4 regions of the Exiguobacterium sp. SH3S3 genome follow, and region 2 is predicted to be linked to each of the others. Evidence: predicted binding sites of a transcription regulator. Region 2 holds the regulator's gene; each other region holds the start of a gene.
The links. The regulator Rex, encoded in region 2, represses fermentation and respiration genes when NADH is low (regulators of the CRP and FNR family bind a similar motif). The targets are predictions, from matches to a motif close to TTGTGAAATATTTCACAA.
Positions count from the first base shown of each region.

Region 1: a site for Rex is predicted at 3,791-3,808, ahead of EVJ28_RS07125 (formate/nitrite transporter family protein). Genes of this name have one in related genera too.
Region 3: a site for Rex is predicted at 2,618-2,635, ahead of pflB (formate C-acetyltransferase). Genes of this name have one in related genera too.
Region 4: a site for Rex is predicted at 4,182-4,199, ahead of EVJ28_RS03925 (DoxX family membrane protein). Genes of this name have one in related genera too.

Region 1 covers NZ_SJUU01000006.1:18,713-24,556, forward strand. The annotation lists gene mutS (DNA mismatch repair protein MutS) at 1-1,045, shown strand, start outside; gene mutL (DNA mismatch repair endonuclease MutL) at 1,050-2,846, shown strand; gene EVJ28_RS07120 (50S ribosomal protein L25/general stress protein Ctc) at 3,011-3,658, shown strand; gene EVJ28_RS07125 (formate/nitrite transporter family protein) at 3,867-4,706, shown strand; gene EVJ28_RS07130 (anaerobic ribonucleoside triphosphate reductase) at 4,898-5,844, shown strand, end outside.
Region 2 covers NZ_SJUU01000012.1:8,383-14,226, forward strand. The annotation lists gene EVJ28_RS11460 (DUF2599 domain-containing protein) at 1-186, shown strand, start outside; gene EVJ28_RS11465 (hypothetical protein) at 567-974, opposite strand; gene EVJ28_RS11470 (ABC-F family ATP-binding cassette domain-containing protein) at 971-2,872, opposite strand; gene EVJ28_RS11475 (redox-sensing transcriptional repressor Rex) at 3,022-3,678, shown strand; gene EVJ28_RS11480 (twin-arginine translocase TatA/TatE family subunit) at 3,678-3,896, shown strand; gene tatC (twin-arginine translocase subunit TatC) at 3,900-4,688, shown strand; gene EVJ28_RS11490 (hypothetical protein) at 4,955-5,248, shown strand; gene EVJ28_RS11495 (FAD-dependent oxidoreductase) at 5,441-5,844, shown strand, end outside.
Region 3 covers NZ_SJUU01000008.1:9,644-15,487, forward strand. The annotation lists gene pflA (pyruvate formate-lyase-activating protein) at 1-228, opposite strand, end outside; gene pflB (formate C-acetyltransferase) at 285-2,531, opposite strand; gene EVJ28_RS08725 (hypothetical protein) at 2,892-3,314, shown strand; gene EVJ28_RS08730 (DEAD/DEAH box helicase) at 3,369-4,535, shown strand; gene EVJ28_RS08735 (hypothetical protein) at 4,532-5,173, shown strand; gene EVJ28_RS08740 (hypothetical protein) at 5,204-5,551, opposite strand.
Region 4 covers NZ_SJUU01000003.1:103,044-108,887, reverse strand. The annotation lists gene EVJ28_RS03950 (flavodoxin domain-containing protein) at 1-394, shown strand, start outside; gene EVJ28_RS03945 (glycoside hydrolase family 55 protein) at 358-1,956, opposite strand; gene EVJ28_RS03940 (cold-shock protein) at 2,222-2,422, shown strand; gene EVJ28_RS03935 (pyridoxamine 5'-phosphate oxidase family protein) at 2,548-2,961, shown strand; gene EVJ28_RS03930 (RNA-guided endonuclease TnpB family protein) at 3,175-3,951, shown strand; gene EVJ28_RS03925 (DoxX family membrane protein) at 4,266-4,769, shown strand; gene EVJ28_RS03920 (DUF3817 domain-containing protein) at 4,852-5,148, shown strand; gene EVJ28_RS03915 (MFS transporter) at 5,174-5,482, opposite strand; gene EVJ28_RS03910 (hypothetical protein) at 5,476-5,721, opposite strand; gene EVJ28_RS03905 (winged helix-turn-helix transcriptional regulator) at 5,786-5,844, opposite strand, start outside.

The DNA of each region.
Region 1 (5,844 bases), on a different contig from region 2:
AGCGCTCATCCTCGGTGCGGAAGAGAAGAGCTGCACGCTCGAGTATGACTTGTTCGTCACACTGCGCGACCGAGTCAAACTTGAGACGAAACGGTTGCAACAGCTCGCACGGTCGCTCAGTGAACTTGACGTCCTGCTCGCTTTGGCGATCGTCGCCGAAAAGCGGGACTACGTGCGTCCGACAGCGTCCGCAAACGTTCAAATCGATCGCGGCCGGCACCCGGTCATCGAGACGGTTCTGCCACGCGGTGACTATGTCGCCAACGACTTGACGCTTGACGACTCGCGTCAGATGCTGTTGATCACCGGACCGAACATGTCCGGTAAATCGACGTACATGCGCCAGTTCGCGTTGATCGCGATCATGCACCAAATCGGATCGTTCGTCCCGGCCGAGGCGGCCGAACTGCCGCTGTTTGACCGCATCTTCACTCGCATCGGGGCAGCGGACGACCTCGTGAGCGGTCAGTCCACGTTTATGGTCGAAATGACCGAGACGCGCCAGGCCGTGACCGAGGCGACGGCGAACAGCCTGATCTTGCTAGATGAAATCGGGCGCGGGACGTCGACGTATGATGGGATGGCGCTCGCGCAAGCAATCGTCGAATATATCGCCGCCTCAATCGGCGCGAAGACACTGTTCTCGACGCATTATCATGAGCTGACCGTCCTCGAAACGACGATCCCGACGCTCGAGAACGTCCACGTCCGCGCCATCGAACGCGACGGACGCGTCGTCTTCTTGCATGAAGTTCATCCAGGCAAGGCCGACAAGTCTTACGGCATCCACGTCGCGGAACTGGCCGACTTGCCGCAATCGCTCATCGAACGAGCCCGGACGATCTTAACAGAGCTCGAACAAGAGAAAGAGCCGATCGCTGCCCCGACAACGAAGAAGTCGAGCGATGAAACCGCTCAGCTCTCTTTGTTCGAGACGAAAGATGAGTTAAAACAACAATTGCTCGAGCTCGATCTTTTAGCGATGAACCCGATCGAGGCGATGCAGGCGCTCTATGCGCTCCAACAGTCTGCGAAGAAAGGGTGAGTCGATGGGAATCATTCAAGAGTTGCCAGAACAGTTAGCCAACCGGATTGCGGCCGGGGAAGTTGTCGAACGACCGGCATCGGTCGTGAAAGAACTCGTCGAAAACGCGATTGATGCCGGCGCGACGAAAGTGGAAGTCGAGCTAGAAGAGGCCGGGATCCGGCTCATCAAAGTGCGGGATAACGGCCACGGCTTTTACGAGGATGACGCGGCCCGTGCTTTTTTAAGACATGCGACGAGCAAGATACGAGACGAACATGATTTGTTCCGGATTCGGACGCTCGGATTCCGGGGCGAGGCGCTCGCCTCGATCGCATCGGTCAGTCACGTCACGTTAAAGTCGCGCCGGGCTGATGAGGCCGGCTTTGAGATGACGCTACATGGCGGCGTCGTGATCGAGCAAACACCGACTGCTGCTAACGTCGGGACAGAGATCACGGTCAGTCAATTGTTCTATAATACGCCAGCCCGTTTGAAATACTTGAAAACGTCTGCGACCGAGCTCGCGAGCATCACCGACACGTTGAACCGGATCGCCTTGTCACACCCAGAAGTTCGATTGACGGCTTTCCATGAAGACAAGGAGCTACTCCGAACGAACGGGAACGGGGACATCAAGCAAGTCATGCTCGCGATCTACGGTCGGCAAGTCGCCGCCCAAATCGTGACGGCGTCGAGCAAGACGAATGACTACAGCTTGAGTGCTCACCTCGTGCGGCCCGAAGTGACGCGTTCAAATAAACAGTACGTGACCCTGATCTTGAACGGGCGGAGCATCAAAAATTTCGCGCTCACGCAAAGCGTGCTCGAAGGCTATCATACGCTCCTGCCGATCGGACGTTACCCGATCGCCGTGCTCGAAGTGAACATGGACCCGATGCTGATTGATGTCAACGTCCATCCGACGAAGCGGGAAGTGCGGCTGTCAAAAGAGAAGGAACTCTGTCAACTGATCCGGGAGACGGTTCAACTGACACTTCGGGAGCAACGGTTGATCCCGTCGGTCAAACCAAGACAGCCGTCCGTTCCGACAGAGCAATCGAAGCTTGATTTCACCGTCGAACGCTCAGACACAGCAGTTGAGCCGAACGCATGGAACTATCCGATCCCACGCGAGCCGGTCACATCTCCGAGTCGCTGGTCGCCGACACCACTCGTTCAAGAGACACCGGTCGAAACAGTGCTGCCAGAAGAACCGGGGGTTGAAAAGGCGGAAAGCCGGTTGCCGGCGCTCGACGTCATCGGCCAACTCCATGCGAGTTACATCGTCTGCGGCGCGGACGATGGCATGTACATCATCGACCAACACGCCGCCCAAGAACGCATCAAGTACGAGCTGTTTTATGACCAACTCGGCCAGCCGGAAAAAGAGTATCAGTTGTTGCTGTTGCCGCTCACGCTCGAGTTCACCCAACAAGAGACGCTTGCGATCGAAGAAGTCGCCCCGCTTCTTAAAGAAGCGGGCCTCGATTTAGAGGCGTTCGGAGGCAATACGTTTCTCGTCCGGGAAATCCCGACATGGTACCCGCAGCACGATCTCGAAGGGACAGTCCGTGATTTGATCGAGATGGCGATTCGGGACCGATCAATCGATATCGCTAAATATCGCGAACAGGCGTCGATCCTGATGGCGTGCAAACGATCGATCAAAGCGAACCATCCGTTAAACCTCGAGATGATGCGACAGTTGATCCGCGACCTTGGCGAGACGACGTCTCCGTATACGTGTCCACACGGACGTCCGATTTTAGTGAAGTGGAGTACGTATGAACTCGAGAAGTTGTTCAAACGTGTCATGTGACAAACGTTGTAATCTTAATTTAACCGACTGTAACGTTTATGGATGCTTAGCTATGGGAACAATATACACATGTCGTCAAACGCATCGAGGTTGAGAGGTGGAGTTCACACTGCCTCACCCTCAAGATGTAGACATGATTCATAAACCAGTAGGGGGAAATGATTATGACAGACACGCTTAAAGTAACGACACGAGAATTACGACCACGTTCGGTTCGAACAAACTTACGTAAAGAAGGAAAAGTACTTGGTGTCGTTTACGGCTACAAAGTCGAAAGCACACCAGTCGCGTTTGAAGAAATGGCATTGCGCAAGATTCTCCGGGAACACGGTGACAACGCCTTGATCGAACTCAACATCGACGGCAAGAAAGTAAACACACTCGTTCACGGGACGGAAGTTGACCCGTTCACGAACACATACAAGCACGTCGAGTTCATGGCAGTCAAAATGGATGAGGCAACTGAAGTTGAAGCAGACGTCACACTCGTCGGCGACGCGAAAGGTGTCAAAGAAGGCGGCTTCTTGTCGCAAGCACTCTATAAAGTCACTGTTTCGGCAACACCTGCTAACATCCCAGAGCGGATCGAGCTCGACGTTAGCGAGCTAGGGATCGGTGACTCACTCACAGTTGCTGATATTCCGAAGAATAAAGATTACGAAATCTTATCTGAAGGCGATCTTCAAATCGCATCAGTGAACGAGCCGGTAGCAGTCGAAGAAGAGGAAACTGAAGGTGAAGAAGCTTCAGCTCCAGAAAAATCGACTAAAGCATCGACTGATGAGACGACAGAGTCTTCTGAGAAAGAATAATTGGTTTCATGCGGCCCTTTACGAAGGGTCGCTTTTTTTAGTCACAAATCCGACAAATGTAACCGATTACGATGTGAAAAGTATGTCAACAGTTCGAATGGGCAGTTGCAAAAATGTCGCTCCAGGCTTATATTGTTAATGATTTCACATGTTTGTTCTTATTATATGGTTCATTTAAACAGAAAGAAGGGTTTGTGACATGGCATCAATGGAAATCCATGCACTCGAATCATTACGGAAGAAAGCACAGGCTTCCTCAGCGATGATTCACTATCGGCCGATGGAATATTTTTTACGGGCAATGCTCGCGGGGATTTTTATCGGGTTCGCATCAATCTTCACATTAAAAGTCGTCAACGGCATGTATCTTGTAGATTCACCATTTACGACGCTCATCGGGGGATTCTCGTTCGGGATCGCGCTCGTCATGATCATCTACGGAGGCGCTGAACTATTTACCGGGAATACGATGTATTTTACGACTTCAACGATGCGTGGCTATACGACGCTGAGTGATACGATGCTCGTCTGGTTGCTTTGCTTCGTCGGGAACGCGCTCGGCGGCATTCTTTTCGCCTTGTTGCTCGCGCCGACTGGAGTCATTCAAGAGCTCGGCATGAACAACTGGTTATTTGCCGTCGTCGAGAGCAAGATGCATCATACGACAGTCGAAATCTTTTTTAGAGCCATCTTCTGTAACTGGATGGTCTGTCTCGCTATCTTCTTGCCGAAACAAATGAAAAATGAATTTGCCCAAATCTTCTCGATGATCTTCCTAGTGGCCGTCTTCTTCGCTTCAGGGTTTGATCACGTCATCGCCAACTTCGTCTTGTTCGCACTCACACTCGTTGTTCCGCATCCAGAAGCAATCAGCTTTGCTGGAGCCATCCACAACTTGATTCCGGCTACGTTCGGAAACATTATCGGAGGCGCGTTATTCATGGGAGCAATCTATACATGGTTGAACGCTAAAGGATTGCGTGAAGCACAAGAGTCAGAGCAAGAAGAAGTCGAACTGAAAATCGTCAAGCCAGCCAAAGAAGTATGACATACATCACGAAGCGCACAGTCGAGCCCACATCAGGGATTCGGCTGTTTTTTTACGTTCGGGATCGGTTGCAACTGTCACAATATCGACGTGCCTCAAATCGATAAAACGTGACATAATCTATATATAGAATTTTTATCGGTTATCAGCCGTTAAATAATCAATATATAGCGAGGTGATGCGGAGTGAACATGCTCCAGCTTTATAATGATGTCTGTGTGCTACCAGATCAAGATTTGATCCAAGAGAACGCCAACGTCGACGGGAAGTCGCCACTCGGCAAACTAGCGCGCTTATCTTCAGAAGTGTCAAAACAATTATCGACCACGTACCTATTGTCGGAACGGTCACGTCTAGCGATCCGTGATAACTACTTGTATGTGCATGATGCCGATTACTATGTGACCGGATCGACGACGTGTTGTCAAATCCCGCTCGGAGAGTTACTCGCGAACGGGTTCCACACCGGACACGGGACGATTCGTCCCCCGCAGGACATTCGTTCGGCGCTGGCGCTCGCCTCGATCATTCTTCAAGCGAATCAGAACATGCAGCACGGGGGACAGGCGTTCCCGATGTTTGACGTCGATCTCGCTCCTTACGTCGAGAAGACGTATGAACGTCAACTCGAGCGGTTGAACGGATTACCGATTGAGCTGACGGTGGAGCAAAAACAGCAGATCGCTGAAGCGGAAACCGTCTCGGCGACGTACCAGGCGTGCGAGGCGTTCATCCATAACGCCAACTCGATGCACTCGCGCGGCGGCGGTCAAGTTCCGTTCGTGTCGATCAACTACGGCACCGACACGAGTCGGTGGGGACGAGTATTTATCCGCGAGTTGTTAAAAGCGACAGAGCGAGGGTTAGGCAACGGGGAGACGCCGATTTTCCCGATTCAAATCTTCAAAGTAAAGGAAGGCGTCAATTTCAATGACGGGGACCCGAACGTCGATTTGTTCCGCCACGCATGCCGCGTGACGGGTAAGCGGTTGTTCCCGAACTTCTCGTTCGTTGATGCGCCGTTCAACCTTCAGTACTATGACGGGACACATGCTTCGGAAGTTGCCTACATGGGCTGCCGGACGCGGGTGATGGGAAACCGTCATGGGGCAGAGACGTCGATCGGAAGAGGTAATTT
Region 2 (5,844 bases):
GAAGTTGTAGCAGACGCTTCGTATCAAGCGACAAGTACGGCAAACCGCCCGAAGCTCAAAGATCAATTTATCTGTCATGCAGTTAACCCGACTACGATTTGGAAATCATCTTGGAATCTAGATACGAATCGACCGGATGTTTCATTGTTGGATACGTATAAAGCACTTTGTAATCCAGACTATTAAAGGCGAGGTAAACTATGAACATTCAATACTTTGAACCAGATTCGTTATTTTTCATTGTAATCGCGTTGCTAATCCTCTATCCAATCCTTCTTTTAGTAGGGGTGACTACGAGTAAAACAAATCTTATTGGAAAGATTATTTACGGTATTTCAGCATTCTTTTATGCTTACGTGATTTGGTATAGCTACAGCCTAGGCATTTACTTAGACGAGATGTCTGATCCGGCACAAGATGAAGTCATCTTTGGTAGTATAGGATATTTCCATTTAATTTTGTTGGCATTCCCCTACATCTTTTTAACGATGGGTTTTACGTTCAAACAGCATACTCGATCATAATAAAAGAGCGCCTTCCGCTATACGCGGATTGGCGCTCTTTCGTCAGTTTTTCGGTTGTCGATAATTATTTCGATACCACATATTCACCCGGCTCACGACGTAGACGATAAACGCGAGCACCCACATGAACAGCGTCTCTCGATAAAAGTGGCCCCAGACCGAGCCAGGCGCATAAAAGCTATGCACCGTGACATCGATCGGCCAAATGACAAGCCGGATGAACAGCGTGCTCATAAGGAGACCGCTGAACAGGCTGATGATGATACCGGACCATGTTTGGATGATAAACCCGACGACAATCGGCAGGAAGTAAAATAAAATGATTGGGACGTTCGTCGCCTCGCCACGGATGAGTTCCGAGATATACTCGGTCCCGCTCGGCACGATGTAGACGAATCCGGTCAGGAACGCATGCATCCAATCGATCCGCATGGCACGGGAACGCATCATGAATGGAGTTCCTCCCATTCTGCGAACAGTTCCGTGATCGACTCTTTCGTCGCGTCGGACTCGGTCGACAGTTCTTGGGCGCGAGCGAAGTCGTTGAAGACGTCCGGTTCGCACAACAGCTGCTCGATTTCTTCTAGCCTCGCTTCGTGGCGCTCGATCGTCAGCTCGATCTCTTCGACCCGCTGCTTCAACCGGCGCTCTTCGCGCTGCTGTTCTTTGTCGGCGCGCTGCTTCTTGACGACGACTTGTTTCGTCTCCTCGCGGGCGAGCCGGGCGAGGTCCTCGAGCTCTTCTTTCTTCTCGACGTAGTACGAGTAGTCGCCGAGGTACTCATCGATGCCGTTCGGCGTGATCTCTAAGACACGCGTCGCGAGCCGGTCGATGAAGTAACGGTCGTGGGAGACGAACAAGATCGTCCCGGGATAGTCGACGAGCGCGTTCTCGAGGATCATCTTCGAGTCGAGGTCCAAGTGGTTCGTCGGCTCATCCAAGACGAGCAAGTTCGGTTGCTCGAGCTTGAGCTTGGCGAGCGTCAGCCGGGCCCGTTCGCCGCCGGATAGTTCTTGGACGCGTTTCATGACGTCGTCCCCGCTGAACAAGAACTGGCCGAGCAGACTGCGGACTTCTTGCTCGCGCATGAGCGGCCAGTCGTTCCAAATCTCATCGATGACGCGGTTCGTGTCCGACAAGTTCTGTTGTTCCTGGTCGTAGTAGCCGATCTCGACGCCGGTACCGTAGCGGATGTCACCGGTGAGCGGTGGTTGTTGTTTCGTCAACACTTTGAGGAGCGTCGATTTGCCGACTCCGTTCGGGCCGACGAGGGCGACCGACTCGCCGCGCTGCAGTTGGAAACGCAAGTGTTGTGCGATCGGTTCCTCGTAGCCGATGGCGAGGTCGCTGCCGCTCAGCACATCGTTCCCGCTTTGACGTTTGATCGAGAACGACAACACCGCGCTCCGTTCGTCACCGTCCGGCACGTCCATACGGTCGATCTTCTCGAGCCGCTTGCGGACGCTTTGGGCGCGTTTCGTCGTCGTCGCCCGGGCGATGTTCCGTTGGATGAAGTCTTGCATCTTGGCGATCTCTTCTTGTTGCGAATCGAACTGCTTCTTCTCTTGCTCGTAAAGCGCGGCCTTCTGCTCGAGGAACTTTGTATAGTTCCCGACGAAGCGGCGGCTGCGGTTGCGTGACAGCTCGTAGACGACCGAGACGACGCGGTCGAGGAAGTAACGGTCGTGGGAGACGATGAGGACGGCACCTTTATAGCCGCTCAAATATTTCTCGAGCCAGCTGAGCGTCTCGATGTCTAAATGGTTCGTCGGCTCATCCAAGATGAGCAGGTCCGGGCTTTGCAGGAGCATCTTCGCTAAGGCAAGACGTGTCCGCTGTCCGCCTGAGAGCGTGTCGATCCGACGTTCGAAGTCGTCCGGGTAAAACCGCATCCCGTGCAAGATCGAGCGGATCGTCGCTTCATACTGATAGCCGCCGCGGTCTTTGAACGTGTGCTGCTCCTCGTCATACGCCGCGAGCAGACGCTCGTAGGCGGCCGGGTCGTTCAAGATCCGCTCCGAGCCCATGTCTTGCTCCATCTGGCGGAGCGTCTTCTCTTGTTCGATCAAATCGGTGAAGACGGTGAGCATCTCGTTCCACATCGTCTCGTTCGATTCTAACCCCGAGTCTTGGGCGAGATAGCCGATCGTCACGTCTTTTGGCTTCATGATGTCGCCCGAGTCATAGTTGTACTCGCCGGCGATGACTTTTAACAGTGTCGACTTGCCGGCGCCGTTGCGGCCGACGAGGGCGACGCGTTCGCCTTCTTGGATTTCTAGTTTGACATTCTCTAAAATCGGCTCGACGCCGAACGATTTGGATAAGTTGTTGACTTGCAGTAGGATCAAGTGAAAAAACCCCTTTCTCTCTGTTTAGTATACTTTATTTCTTCCCCTTTTCAGGTATATTCATTGAGTGCTTATGTGAATTCGTTTACAATCAAGGTGTATGAAATCAGATTCGTTTGAAACGCGTCGTAAAAAGGAGGCTCTTTCCGTTGAGTCAAAACGAACCAAAGATTCCGCAAGCGACAGCCAAACGGTTGCCACTATACTATCGGTTTATCCAAAGCCTACATTCGTCAGGGAAACAGCGTGTGTCTTCTGCTGAACTGAGCGAGGCGGTTAAGGTCGATTCGGCAACGATTCGCCGTGACTTCTCATACTTCGGTGCGCTCGGTAAAAAGGGATATGGCTATAACGTACAGTATCTGTTAGACTTTTTCCGTAAGACGCTGAATCAAGACGAGATCACGAACGTCGCCTTGGTCGGGGTCGGTCATCTCGGGACAGCGTTCGTCAACTATAACTTCCTTAAAAACAATAACACACATATCGTCGTCGGGTTCGACGCAGACGAGACAAAAGTCGGCACGACGATGTCAGGTGTCCCGATTCATCACGTCGATGAGATGGAACAAATCATGAAGCAAAACAAAATCGATGTCGCCATCCTCACGGTCCCGTCCGCTTACGCGCAGCCGGTTGCCGATGACTTGGTCCGCTATGGCGTTCGAGGGATCTTGAACTTCACGCCGGCGCGATTGACTGTACCGGACACGGTCCGCGTCCATCATATCGACTTGTCGATCGAACTCCAGTCGCTCATTTACTTTATGCAACACTATCCATCCGCTGAGGGGGTCCATCAATAATGGAATTTCTACAATCATCACTCGTCGTCGGTATCCCAGGTGGCGTCAGTATTTTCGTCATCGCCATCATCGCGCTCATCCTCTTCGGGCCGAAGAAATTGCCAGAGTTCGGCCGGGCAGCGGGGCAGACGCTCCGTGAGTTCAAAAATGCCACGAACGGTATGATGAAAGAGCACGACGAGACCGACAAGAAAGAAATTGAGAAGAAAGAGCAGTAAGCCATGAGCCATCAACCTGATCAAGAACGGGCACTGTCCGATCACTTGACAGAGCTGCGGAGACGACTGATGCTGTCGGCATTTGTCGTCTTTGCCTTCTTTCTGATCGCTTTGCCGAGTGTCAAATACGTGCTCGCCTATCTGCAGGCGGACCTCGTCGAACGAGGGCTCGAGCTGAACGCCTTTGGGGTCGCGGACCCGCTCATGATTTACTTGAACTTGGCGCTCGTCATCGGGCTCGTCGCGTCTGGTCCATTTCTACTGTATCAACTGTGGGCGTTCGTCGCACCTGGTCTGCATCCGAATGAACGAAAATGGACGCTCGCCTATATCCCGGTCATCTTTATCTTGTTCCTCATCGGTCTCGCATTCGCCTACTATTGGTTGTTCCCGCTCGTCCTCGATATCTCGACGGACCTCGGGCAAGACCTCGGTCTGACGCAAATCATCGGGGCGACGAACTATTTCACGTTCCTGTTGCAACTGACAATCCCGTTCGGACTGTTGTTCCAGTTGCCGGTCGTGACGATGTTCTTGACGCGCATCGGTGTCGTGACGCCGTACTTCCTCTCAAAAATTCGGAAGTACGCCTACTTCGCCTTGTTCGTCATCGCGGCATTCATCACGCCGCCGGATTTGACGTCGCACCTCATGGTGTCGCTGCCGCTCTTCTTCCTATATGAGATCAGCTTATCGATCTCACGCATGACGTACCGCGGTGTGCTCCGACGTGAGAAAGAGGCGATGGTGAAAGAACAGATGGATTTGATGAAGCAAATGAATGAGAAGTGAACACTACGTCATGAGACGTGGTGTTTTTTTAATGCGAGTGCGCTAAACTGGAAGTATCTTGAAAAGGGGCTTGGCCATCGTGTTGATCGGACTGTTTCTCCTTGTCGGTTGGCACGTATCACGGTTGGCATAACGGTGCTTTTTGGTCGCAAACTGTCGTACTGAAACTACATGTTCAAAGTGATATTGGTCGTAAACGCTTTTTCTGCAACAAGGAAGTACATGCTAAGATAAAACCAATCAAACACATGTCAGGGGGAGAAACGATGACTTGGGAGTACTACGGGGATGAGCTCATCATCATCGGTGTGTTGACGACAATTCTGTTGATTGCCGTGCTGAACTTTTGGAAGTCGCCATTCAAGCGGAGACTTGCCTTCTCGTTGACGCTGCTCGTCGTGGGATACGTGTCGTGTATCATCGGACTCGTCTTCGTCCGCGGGTGGGACGCCCTGGGCTGGATCTTGTACGGCTTTATATTGTATGTGATCGGGTTCGTCACATATATCGGTGTCGTCATCTACCACTGGATGAAAGCGAGACGCACGTCCAATTCATGATCAAAACCGTTCCTGCCGAGGAACGGTTTTTTGTCGTCACAACCGGCGTTCAAACTTTAGACATAATTACGTGAAAAACTGAGCAAAGGGATTGTCAAACCTTCTTGTGAAATAGTACACTAAGTTCAGAAAGCGAATGTGATATTTGTCACAAACACTAACTTGCCTACAACTCAAAGGAGAGACTACCATATGAAAATCGCAGTCATCGGATGTACACACGCAGGAACAGCAGCAGTCAAAGGCTTACTCGCCAAGCACGACAATCTCGACATCACCGTGTATGAGCGGAACGACAACGTCAGCTTCCTCTCGTGTGGGATCGCCCTCCACGTCGGTGGCGTCGTCAAACGCGCTGAAGAATTGTTCTACTCATCACCGACCGAGCTCGAAGAACTCGGCGCGACGATGCGCATGAAGCATGACGTGTTGAACATCGATGCGGAAGCGAAGACGGTCCACGCCAAAAACCTCGAGACGGGTGCAGACGTATATGACACGTTCGACCGTTTGATCGTGACGACAGGATCTTGGCCGATTGTCCCGACGCTACCTGGCATCGAGATGACTGGGATCGAACTTTGCAAAAACTATGG
Region 3 (5,844 bases), on a different contig from region 2:
TGAAATTGTGATGCCGCCTTTTGATGCTTCCATGAACGGACGATAGTTGAGCGCTTCTTGAATGACGTCCTCGGCCGAACGATGGTTATTCTTTTTAAAATCCCACGTATCAGCGTTGTGGCAATACAAGCAGCGAAGCGCACAACCTTGCAAAAAGACGATAAAACGAATTCCCGGGCCGTCAACGGTTCCAAACGATTCGACCGAGTGTACATATCCCATTGTCATCGAGATGACCTCCTAACGAATGAGCGGCCTTCAAGCGAAGGCCGCCAAGCCTTTACTTATAATGAACCGTGGAACGTCCGGTTGATGACGTCGATCTGTTGCTCGCGTGTCAACTTGATGAAGTTGACGGCGTAACCTGATACGCGGATCGTGAGCTGCGGGTACTCTTCTGGATGTTCCATAGCGTCGAGCAGCGTCTCACGATTGAAGACGTTGACGTTCAAGTGGTGACCTTTGTGCTCGCCACCCATATAGCCGTCAAGAAGTGCCGCCAAGTTAAGTTCACGTGCGACGTCTTCTTTACCGAGTGCTTTCGGTACGATCGAGAACGTGTACGAAATGCCGTCTTGCGCGTGTTCGAACGGAAGTTTGGCGACTGACGAGAGCGACGCTGCCGCTCCTTTCGTATCGCGGCCGTGCATCGGGTTCGCACCTGGTGCGAACGGCTCACCAGAACGACGGCCGTCCGGCGTATTACCTGTTTTCTTGCCGTAGACGACGTTCGACGTGATCGTCAAGACCGACTGCGTATGAAGCGCGTCGCGGTACGTTTTATGTTTCCGGACTTTTTCCATGAACGATCCGACGAGTTCGACGGCGATTGCGTCGACACGGTCATCGTTGTTTCCGAATTTCGGGAAGTCGCCTTCTGTTTCAAAGTCGACAGCGATGCCGAATTCATTCCGGACCGGTTTGACCGTCGCATATTTGATTGCTGACAAGCTGTCCGCCGTCACCGAAAGGCCAGCGATACCACAAGCCATCGTCCGTAAGATTTCAGGATCGTGGAGCGCCATTTCGATCCGTTCGTACGCATATTTATCGTGCATGAAGTGAATGACGTTGAGTGTGTTGACGTAAAGCTCCGCGAGCCAGTCGAGCGTCCGGTCGAAATCAGCGTACACTTTGTCGTACGTGAGGACGTCTTCTGTGTTCATGTCCCAAGCCGGAGCGATTTGATCGCCGCTCTTCTCATCGCGTCCACCGTTCATGCTGTAGAGGAGTGCTTTCGCCATATTGGCACGGGCACCGAAGAACTGCATCTGTTTGCCGATTTTCATCGGTGACACACAGCAGGCGATGCCGTAATCGTCACCAAACTCTGGAAGCATGAGGTCGTCGTTCTCGTATTGGATCGCCGACGTCTCAATTGACATCTTCGCGCAATATTGTTTGAATCCTTCCGGTAATTTCGTCGACCAAAGCACCGTCAAGTTCGGTTCTGGTGCCGGGCCGAGGTTTGTGAGCGAGTGAAGGAAACGGAACGAACTCTTCGTGACGTTCGAACGGCCATCCTCACTCATCCCACCGATTGATTCCGTGACCCAAGTTGGATCTCCAGAGAACAATTCGTTATAGTCAGGCGTCCGCAAGAATTTGACGATGCGGAGTTTCATGATGAAGTGATCGACGATTTCTTGGACGTCTGACTCTGTCAAACGGCCCGCCGCCATGTCACGCTCAGCGTACACGTCAAGGAATGTCGATACGCGTCCGAGAGACATCGCCGCACCGTTTTGTTCTTTGACAGCTGCAAGGTAAGCGAGATATACCCATTGATAGGCTTCTTGCGTCGTTTCAGCCGGGCGACCGAGGTCGAATCCGTAAGCAGCGCCGAGTTGTTTCAATTCTTGAAGGGCACGAAGCTGTTCAGACATCTCTTCCCGCGTCCGAATGTCTGCTTCTGAGAGGAAACCGCCATTGTTCGCCAAATCTTTTTTACGCTCGGCAATCAAGAAATCTAAACCGTATAAGGCAACGCGACGGTAGTCACCGATGATCCGGCCACGTCCGTATGCGTCTGGGAGACCTGTGATGATCCCTGACTTCCGTGCCGCCCGCATCTCTGGTGTGTAGGCATCGAAAACACCTTGGTTGTGTGTTTTACGAATGTCTGAATAGATTTTTGTGATTTCAGGATTTGGTTCGAAGCCGTATGACTCGAGCGCGGCGTCGACCATGCGGATGCCGCCGTTCGGATGAATCGAGCGTTTGAACGGTTCGTCCGTTTGGACACCGACGACTTTTTCAAGGTCTTTATTTAAGTACCCAGGTCCGTGTGAGATAATTGTCGACGGCGTGTTTTGATCGACATCCCAAACGCCCCCGCGTTCCCGTTCTTCTTTCGTCAATTCCATCACTTGTCCCCAAAGACGATTCGTCGCCTCTGTCGGTCCGACTAAGAAACGGTCATCCCCTGTATACTCGTGGCGGTTCAAGCGGATAAATTCACCGACATTCACTTCGTTCGTCCACTGTCCAGGAACAAATCCTGACCAGGCTGATTTAATTTCAGTTGCCATTATGGTCACTCCTCATAGTTGAGATAACTGCCTGATTCCTTATAATATGAGTGTACGTGAAAACGCCAACAATATGTTTTACATTCTTGTGAAAGTTGTAACAATCTCATGAACATTGGTGTTATGCCGTTTTTGTAAGCGCTATTTTATCTGTTATAGTAGTTTTTCAACTTACATAGAAACAGACGAATCCCTGTCCGTTCACGTTCTTGTGAATCCTGTATTATCTTTAAGGAGTTGTGAAAAATCATACAGTTTTTGTAGTGACTTAACTCACAGGTTCGGGATAGAACTTGAATTTTTGCCTTATATCGAGCACAATGGAAGCAGAACATTGTAGAAGAGGAAGGGGTTCTTCCCATGACGTATGAACCATTAACAGCCGAGCATAACTTAAAAGCCGGTGACCGCATCTCCCTTAAAGTCGAAGAGGCTGGAGACAAGCGCGACGGATTTATCACAGAATTTGAAGAAAAAGGCTTTTGGATTCGCTTTGATGACGATATCGAGAATGAGGATTTCATCGATTTCCGTGACCATTTAATGGTCGCACTCGTGTCGCGCCCAATCGACGTCGCGACGACGTATCCAGAACTAAACGCCTATGCAAAATTGCTTAAGGAATTGGAATACCGCGTGTATCAAGGCTTCACGGTCGAAGGTGTCGAAGCCTCACCTGAGCACATCGACGTGCACATCAAACTCGTCGAGGACGGGCAAGTGTACACACAGACGCTCCGTTCATCGATTGACCAAGACACTGAACATGTTCGCTATATTTGAACCAGGGAGCGCTTATGCTTCCTTTGTTTTTGCCCAACGATAAGGAGAACTGATATGAACTTTACAAAACCATTCATTAACGAAGCCTGGGAACGCCTTGGCTTTAACGAACCGATGCCGGTCCAAGCGGAAGCGTTCCCGCCCCTTTTAGAAGGAAAAGACGTCACGATCGAAGCACCGACAGGGACAGGTAAGACACTCGCTTATCTTTTACCCGCTATTGAAAAAATCGATGCCTCGAACGACCGGATCCAAGTCGTCATCGTCGCACCGACGCGCGAACTCGTCATGCAGATCCAAACGGTGGCGCAACGTTTCACCGAAAAAGGTGACGTCCGGATTGCCTCGTTCATCGGCGGCGTCGAACTGAAGCGCCAAATCGATCGCTTGAAGAAAAAACCGCATTTAATCGTCGGGACACCAGGACGTCTCGTTGAATTGATCGAGAAGAAAAAACTTAAACTGCACGAAACGCATACGATCGTGCTCGATGAAGCCGATCAAATCATCGACAGCGGATTGACGGAAGCAGCCGAGCGCATCATCAACCATACGGCGCACGAGCATCAAATCTCACTCGTTTCGGCGACGTTGACGGACACGCTCCAAGCATGGGCTGCCCCATTCTTGAAAGAACCGGTTCACGTGAAGGTCGAACGGACTGTCAGTGCTCAAGTGACGTACGGCTATATGTTGACGACACGTCGCTATAAGCCAGAACTGCTTCGCCGCCTGTCACACGTCGACGGCGTCAAAGTGCTCGCGTTTATCAACAACCGCTCGTTCTTACCGCCGCTCAAAGGTGAGCTCGATAAGATGAAAGTGAACTACCGTATGCTCGATAGCTTGAAAGGGAAACGTGCCCGCGTCGAGACGCTCCGCGAATTCCGTAAAGGCGAATATCCGCTCCTCATCACGACGGGTCTCGCAGCGCGCGGACTCGACATCGATGAAGTGACGCACGTCGTCCATTTCGATTTACCTGAATCGACCGATGACTTCATCCACCGCTCAGGACGGACCGCTCGCGGTAGCGCGGCCGGGACGGTCCTCTCGATCGTGACGCCGGAAGATTTGACGCACTTGAAATCGTTCGCCCGCCAGCTCGGTGTCGAATTGAAAGAGCTTGAGATTTACCGTGGCGAAGTCATCGAGAAACGGATCGAAGACAAACCGCCGGTCGTCAAACGTCCTGCAGACAAGCGAGGACCACGGCGATGAAAAAAGACCGGAAAGTAATTCCCTTCCCTTTGCTCGTCGAAGAGTCCGAATTGCTGGCCGAACTGAAAAAGTTATACGAGCAAGCGGCACTCGCACGCAGCACGCAGTGGACGAACTATATCCAAGAGATCGCTTCGGAAGGCACGTGGCACTTGAAAGACGCCGAACTGTTCCGCGATTTGTTCATCGATTGGGCCGTCTTCTTTGAGACGGACGAGGACGGGATGACACCGCATGGCCGCTATTTGGCGGACCATAAAGCCGATATGTCACCCGCCCTCTATCACGCCTTGCGCGGTCTCGCCGTCCCCCGGTGCTCTGTCTTTGAAGTGACCGAGGACGGTCTCCGCGATTGGGAGACGAAAGAATCGTATAAAGTGACGTTGCCGGAGGTTCGTGAACCGGGCGACGTCATGCTCGGCAAACTGCTCGATATCCGTGGCAGCTGGCGCTTCGGGTCGGCCTTCCTCGCACTTCCAGCGAAGATGGCTGGCAACGTAGCAGATCTGTACATCGACTTCATGGATGAGGTCGGTCCAGGTGCGTTCCTCGACCAGTTCCCAGAATTCTGTGCAGAACTGATCGATATGTTGCTTGATTTAGAAGAAGGGGTCATCATCCCGAAACCAACGAAATAACCGAGAGGCAGCCGCCTCTCGGTTTTTCTATTAGTAAACATAGTAATGGACGGGTCGATTCGCCGTCTGTCCGCTGTCTCCTTCTGCTTTTATGGAAGCGCGCGAAACCATTTCCCCTTCATCATATACTTCTAACATGGCTCCTTCTTTTTTAGGAAGCACATGATAGACTAACTGATCGATATAAGTGATTGACCCGACTGCACCTTGAATGACTTGGCGAGTCGTCTGCTCTAACGAGTTTAAATCAATAATCAATTCTGTTCCGTCAGATCGAATCGCACGATATTCATCTCCCGTATCTTCTTTTAACGTCTCAAGTGTCATTGCTTGAATCGGAATATAGCGATTGCCCATTGATACTTGTTCTTGATGCATAGTCGAATACCATGACCACTCCGATCAATGTCTTTGAACGGTCGATTTTTTGAGTGACAAACGTCTTCGATGACTTGCTTGCTACGATAACGCTTCTTAACTTCGGATTCCCTTCCCCGTATTGCCGTTTGATTTTGCTGACGAGCTCGTCCATCGTGACGTCGAGCTCTCGCCGCGACGGCATCATTTCCCGAAACAATCCAAAACAAAAGACGCATCCTCATTGATTAGGATGCGTCAGTTTGATGAGCGGACGATATAGTCGGCTTGTATTAACGGATTGATCGTTTTGA
Region 4 (5,844 bases), on a different contig from region 2:
AGACGTCGATTGGGCAACGGTCGACCACGTCATCGTCGGGGGATCGATCCGGATGGGGAAAGTCCAAGACGAGCTGACCGACTGGTTGAAGCAAAATGAAGTCCAATTGCTTGAACGTCCGCTCGGATTGTACTTGTGCGCCGGCACGCCGACCGCGGCGGAGCGGCAACGTGAGCTCGAAGGCGCGTACGGGGAACATTTACGAGCACACGCCTACTTCGTCGAAGTCGTCGGTAGCGGCTATGACTTTGAGCGGATGGGCTTCCTCGACAAAGCCATCGTCCGGATGATGGCCAAACAGACGGTCAGTTCGCTCAATTTGGACGAAGCACGGTTGAATGAGCTCGTCGAGTCGGCTCAAGCGTCACTTCGCACCCGATCTGAGAAACCATAAGCGAATAAGTCGTGCGCTTCGACCGGGCTACTCGTGGAGATGAGGACATCTCCACTTTTTTGTTCGCCTTCGATGTGTTTTAGCACGACGTTAGCGAGCTGTCCGCCGATCTTTACAGAGATCGGGGCCGAATTCCGGCACGTGACATCTTCGATTGTGACGTGATCGGTCCGGTTGTCGCCGCCGAACAGTTCGATGTCGGCGCGGCTGGAAACGAACCCGCTTGTGGCAATTCGTTTTAATTGAACGTTCCGAGACTTATACTGGACGGCGAGCGCTGGATGTCCTGTATAATCATAGGACGGGTCACCGATGGCCGTAAAGCCATGGATCAATACGTCTTGATACGCCGATACGACGAGGCTACGGGGCGATGACTTGGCGTATAGCTTCGAGCGTACCGGTTCAATCGATAGTAAATTCGTTCCCGAGATGAATCGCGCCGTCTTCGACTCGGGGTCGTCGGCCAAGTGGTGTCCGATGTGGCGAAAATTGAAGGACCGATTATCACGATACGAGACGTGCCCAAAAATATGGACGTCATGGGCGGCCGAGGACGTACCGTGGGCTTTCACCTCGACTCCTCCAAAACAACCTTCCGTCATATTGTTGACGAGCACGACGTGACGCGAACCGTCATCGACCTCGATGCCGTTTGAATTGGAGAAGCCGTGGGCGTGCGTACGTCCGTGCGGGTGATGACAGTAGCAGTTCGTGATGTAGATGGCGTCGCTATGATGCGTCGTGATGCCGTCGTCCCCATAGTTCGTCGCCTCGCAGCGATCGAGCCAGATGTAGCGGCTGCCTTTTTTGGCACGCAACCCGTCCCCGAGGTAATGGTAGTGAGGGGCGGTGATATCGAACGCGTGCAGTCCGGCACCTTTGGCGGTGACGTGATGGACCCAGGCGAATTTGACGTAGGCGAACGTCAACGCGCTCGAAGCCGTGTCTCCACTCGACGTCCGATCGACGTCGCCAAGGCGCTCGACGTTCCAGTCGAGCGTCAGATGGGCGACCTCGATGTGATGGTTCCCATAAAACGGTGTCGCATTTCGCAGCAGCCGGCGATGCTTCGGTGTGCCGTCGGCCAAGCGTAATACCGTGTTCTGCTGTCCCGCACCTTCGAGCACGCAGTTCGAGGGGATCCGGACGCCACGGACGATATAGACACCGGCCGGCACGTGGACGTGGCGGTTCGACCGAAGCGCGAGCCGGAATGCGAGCGTGCAGTCCGTCTTGCCGTCCCCGACGGCCCCGTAATCGGTCACGTCGACGTGATGGCGTGTCATCTGCAGTAAATTCAAATGTTCCGCGTCGAGACGACGCATCCAGACGGGCCGGACGAGATCGTCGACGACCTCGAGCGGGAGTGCACTCGTCACCGGTGTGATTCGTTCCGTCATCGGCAAGTGGGAGCGGTACGACTTCGATTGGTCAGGATAATGGTCGTGTCGCGTCGCCTGATGCCAAGCGAGCGTCTCCGTCAATAGCTCATCTGTCGACCAGGCCGCGTGACGGGCGATGGTGGCAGCGATATGCGTGCGGTCAATTTGATTCATCATATGAGTCGTCCTCCTAACGTTCACTACATGTGATGTACCCGTTTTGAAATTATTTTTAGCAAACCGAAGTATTTAGTAGACAGAAGCATTTATCCATGGTATATTACATATGTGCTTAATTAAGAATAGCTGGAAACATAATTCACAATCGCTTGGGATTATTTTTCATGAAAGATAATCCAACAAGTTTTGTGCTTTTTTTTGGTCAGTTTTTTCTAGTAAGGCACTACTAGAACGCACAGCGTTTATTTCAGGAGGGTTCATTATGAACACAGGTAAAGTAAAATGGTTTAACTCAGAAAAAGGTTACGGCTTCATCGAAATGGAAGGCGGAGACGACGTATTCGTACACTTCTCAGCAATCCAAGGCGACGGCTTCAAGACACTTGAAGAAGGCCAAGCAGTAACTTTCGAAATCACTGACGGAGCTCGTGGCCCACAAGCTTCTAACGTTGAAAAAATCTAATCTTCCTTTCTAAGGAATTTTATAACCTGCTCGCTTCGGCGAGCAGGTTTTTTCGTGTCTTCGTGTTTAATCAAATGCCGCAAGGGAATGATTATACGAGTGACTATGATAAGGGGGCTTTTTAAATGGATGCTAAAACAACGGCACAACAAATTCTAGATGCAAGCAACGTCGGAACGATGGCCACGGTATATAAAGGGAAGCCGCACAGCCGATACATGACGTTTTTCCATGACGGTCTGACACTCTATACGGCAACCTCGAAAGATACGGATAAAGTCGATGAGTTGAAGAACAATCCGTACACGCACGTCTTGATCGGCTACGACGGGGACGGGGTCGGCGACACGTATCTCGAGATTTTAGGAGAGACGTCGGTGTCTGATGACGAGTCGATGAAAGAAAAAGTGTGGAACGAAAAACTTGAGGGCTGGTTCGACGGCCCGGATGATCCAAAACTCGTCATTTTAAAAATCTCACCGCAATCGATGCGTGTGATGAATAAAAAAGGCCAACCGCCACAACAAGTTGATCTTTAACATAATTAAGCGAGAATTCTCCCACCTCTAAGCGTCTGGGGCGAGGCCCAGCGTAGGTGGGAGATGAATCGCCCGTACATAAACCTCTTGGCCACCCCTGTGACAGATATGACGAACAGAAGTTCGTGATTCCGTCAGATTTCCCTTCCCCCGCTGCGGGTATCGGATGAGGAAGACGTTCATCACGATCATCGGCCGAGAGGAGGTGGAGACATGCTGAAGGGCTACAAATACAGGCTCTACCCGACGACGGCACAGGCCGATTTCCTGGTCAAGACGATCGGATGCGCCCGCTTCATCTACAACAAGCTGCTCGAGGACCGCATCACCATCCACGAGGAGGCGAAGGCGAGCGGCGGGCCGAAGCGGAAGCCGCCGACACCGGCCTCGTACAAGCCGCTGTTCCCGTTCCTGTGTGAGGCGGACAGCCTCGCGCTCGCCAACGCGAAGCTTCACTTCGCCGTCATGACGAACGACGCGCTCGTGACGGAGAAGATCCCGAACCCGCGCAACCTGCGCGAGGCCGAGGAACGGCTGAGACGGGCGCAGCGCGCGCTCTCCCGCAAGAAGCCCGGCAGCCGGAACCGCGAGAAGGCGCGGCTCTTATTGGCCAAAAAGCATGAAAAGGTACGGAACCGCCGACATGACTTCCTCCACAAGCTGTCACGACGCATCGTCGACGAGAACCAAGTCGTCGTCGTCGAGACGCTGAAACCGAGGGAGATGATGCAGGACCGCCGCCTGGCAAAGTCGATCGGGGACGCCGGATGGGGCGAGTTCGTCCGCCAGCTCGCCTACAAATGCAGGTTCCACGGCCGCACACTGATCAAGGCCGACCCGTGGTTCGCCTCGACCCAGGTTTGTTCGGCCTGTGGCGAGAACGGCGGCAAGAAGGACCTGCACGTCCGCGAGTGGACATGCGCCGCATGCGGCACGCACCATGACCGCGACGTCAACGCGAGCCTCAACCTGTTGGGTCTCGCCGACTGAAACACTCCAGGGCAGGGACTGCCCGACGAGCTTGGTCCACAACCGTGGCTGGTCAAAGCACGGTCTTCCCAAGAAGCTCCCACTTCAAGTTGCGAAGCAAATAAGTGGTGAGTAGTTCACAGCAGTGGAAGCGATGTCTCGAGTAGACATTGCTTTTTTTGGTACAATTTCCAAAAAGTGACTAACATGTGACCCGCATATGACCGAAACGTGAACTATTATCTCAAGCTATGTGAAAACATGAACATGGGTGGTATATTGTGAATGTAATCATATATAAGCCATCATTCAACCATTCAAAAGGAGGAATTATCATGTTCACAAAGTTTTGGCAAAACCACAACATCGCAACCGGCATCTTGACGGTGTTACGGATCTGGCTCGGCTATCAATGGCTCACAGCCGGATGGGGTAAAATCACGGGCGGCTTCGGGTCAGGCGGTTACCTTCAAAACGCAGCTTCACTCGCGACGGGAGATCACCCGGCGGTCGCCGGATGGTGGGCAGCTTTCCTTGAAAACTTCGCAATCCCAAACGCAGCACTTTTCGATATCTTAATTCCGTATGGTGAGTTCTTGGTCGGTCTCGGTCTCTTGCTTGGCGCCCTCACACGCAGCGCGGCTTTCTTCGGACTCGTCATGAACATGGCGTTCTTATTGTCAGGAACGGTCAGCACGAACCCGACGATGTTGATCGTGTCGGTCTTGATTCTCGTCGCGGGCTACAACGCAGGCAAAATCGGCGTCGACGGCTTGTTCCTTCGCCGCTTCGTCGAAACGAAAATTGCGCATCGTTCACCAAATCGTCAAATAGCCTAACGACTTTCTAACGTTCTCCTGTGACAAACTTCACCTCTATCGGCTACGATGAACGTAGCATCGATTAAAAAGGAGAACGGATATGAACGCAACTCGATTCAAATGGCTCGGTTATACAGAGGGGATGTCATTCCTGCTCTTATTGTTGATCGCAATGCCGCTCAAGTATTTGGCTGGCATGCCGCTAGCCGTCAGCATCGTCGGTGCGGCCCATGGTTTCCTGTTCGTCGCTTACGTGGCGGCAGCGGTTTACATGGCGTGGCGCTTCAACTGGGGCTTCAAAGTGTTAGTCCTCGCGGTCATGGCTTCGGTCATCCCGTTCGGACCGTTCTTGTTAGAGAAACGAGTCCTTCCATCAACAGAGAAGACATCGAACTGAAAAACGTTCGATGTCTTTTTTTCGTTCATTGACGCGTCGGCGCGCTTTCGACTTCAGCCAGTACCGTCGCTTTTTCAGCCGCGATATCGTGACGGATGCGATGCATCGCGAACAGCGTGATTGAAAGCAGGCATACCATGCAAATCGCATAAAGTGACGTGACCGACATCCATTCGCTCAATAACCCGAACGACACGAAACCGAGCGGGGTGATCCCCATCGCGAGCGATTCGAGGACGCCCATGACACGACCGAGGTAGCTTGGTTCCGTGTTCGTCTGCAAAAACAGTTGGATGGGAATATTGACGCGGATGATGAAGAAACCGCTCAACAAAGCGAATCCGGTGAGGAAGACGATGGCGGGTGTGACCGAGAAGTCGAAATAGAGCGGGACGGCCGGGCCGATTTTGCTTTATGTTGTGTCCAAACAGACGGTTCAAATTGAAGCGTGAAGCCGTGGCGTGCGAACGTCGTCTCGGCGTCGTGAAGTAAACTATGACGCGCGGCTGGTACTCCGGACGACGGGGCGGTTACGCCGACGTGGCGACCGGTCAACTGTGGATAACGAATCATGAGATCCTCCTGTGGATAAGTGATGGGCAGTGATACGGAAATGAGTTATCCACATGTGGACAATTTATTTTTGTTGCATGCGCGCAGCGTGCTTCATGCCCCAAGCGTTCATCGTCTCGAGTA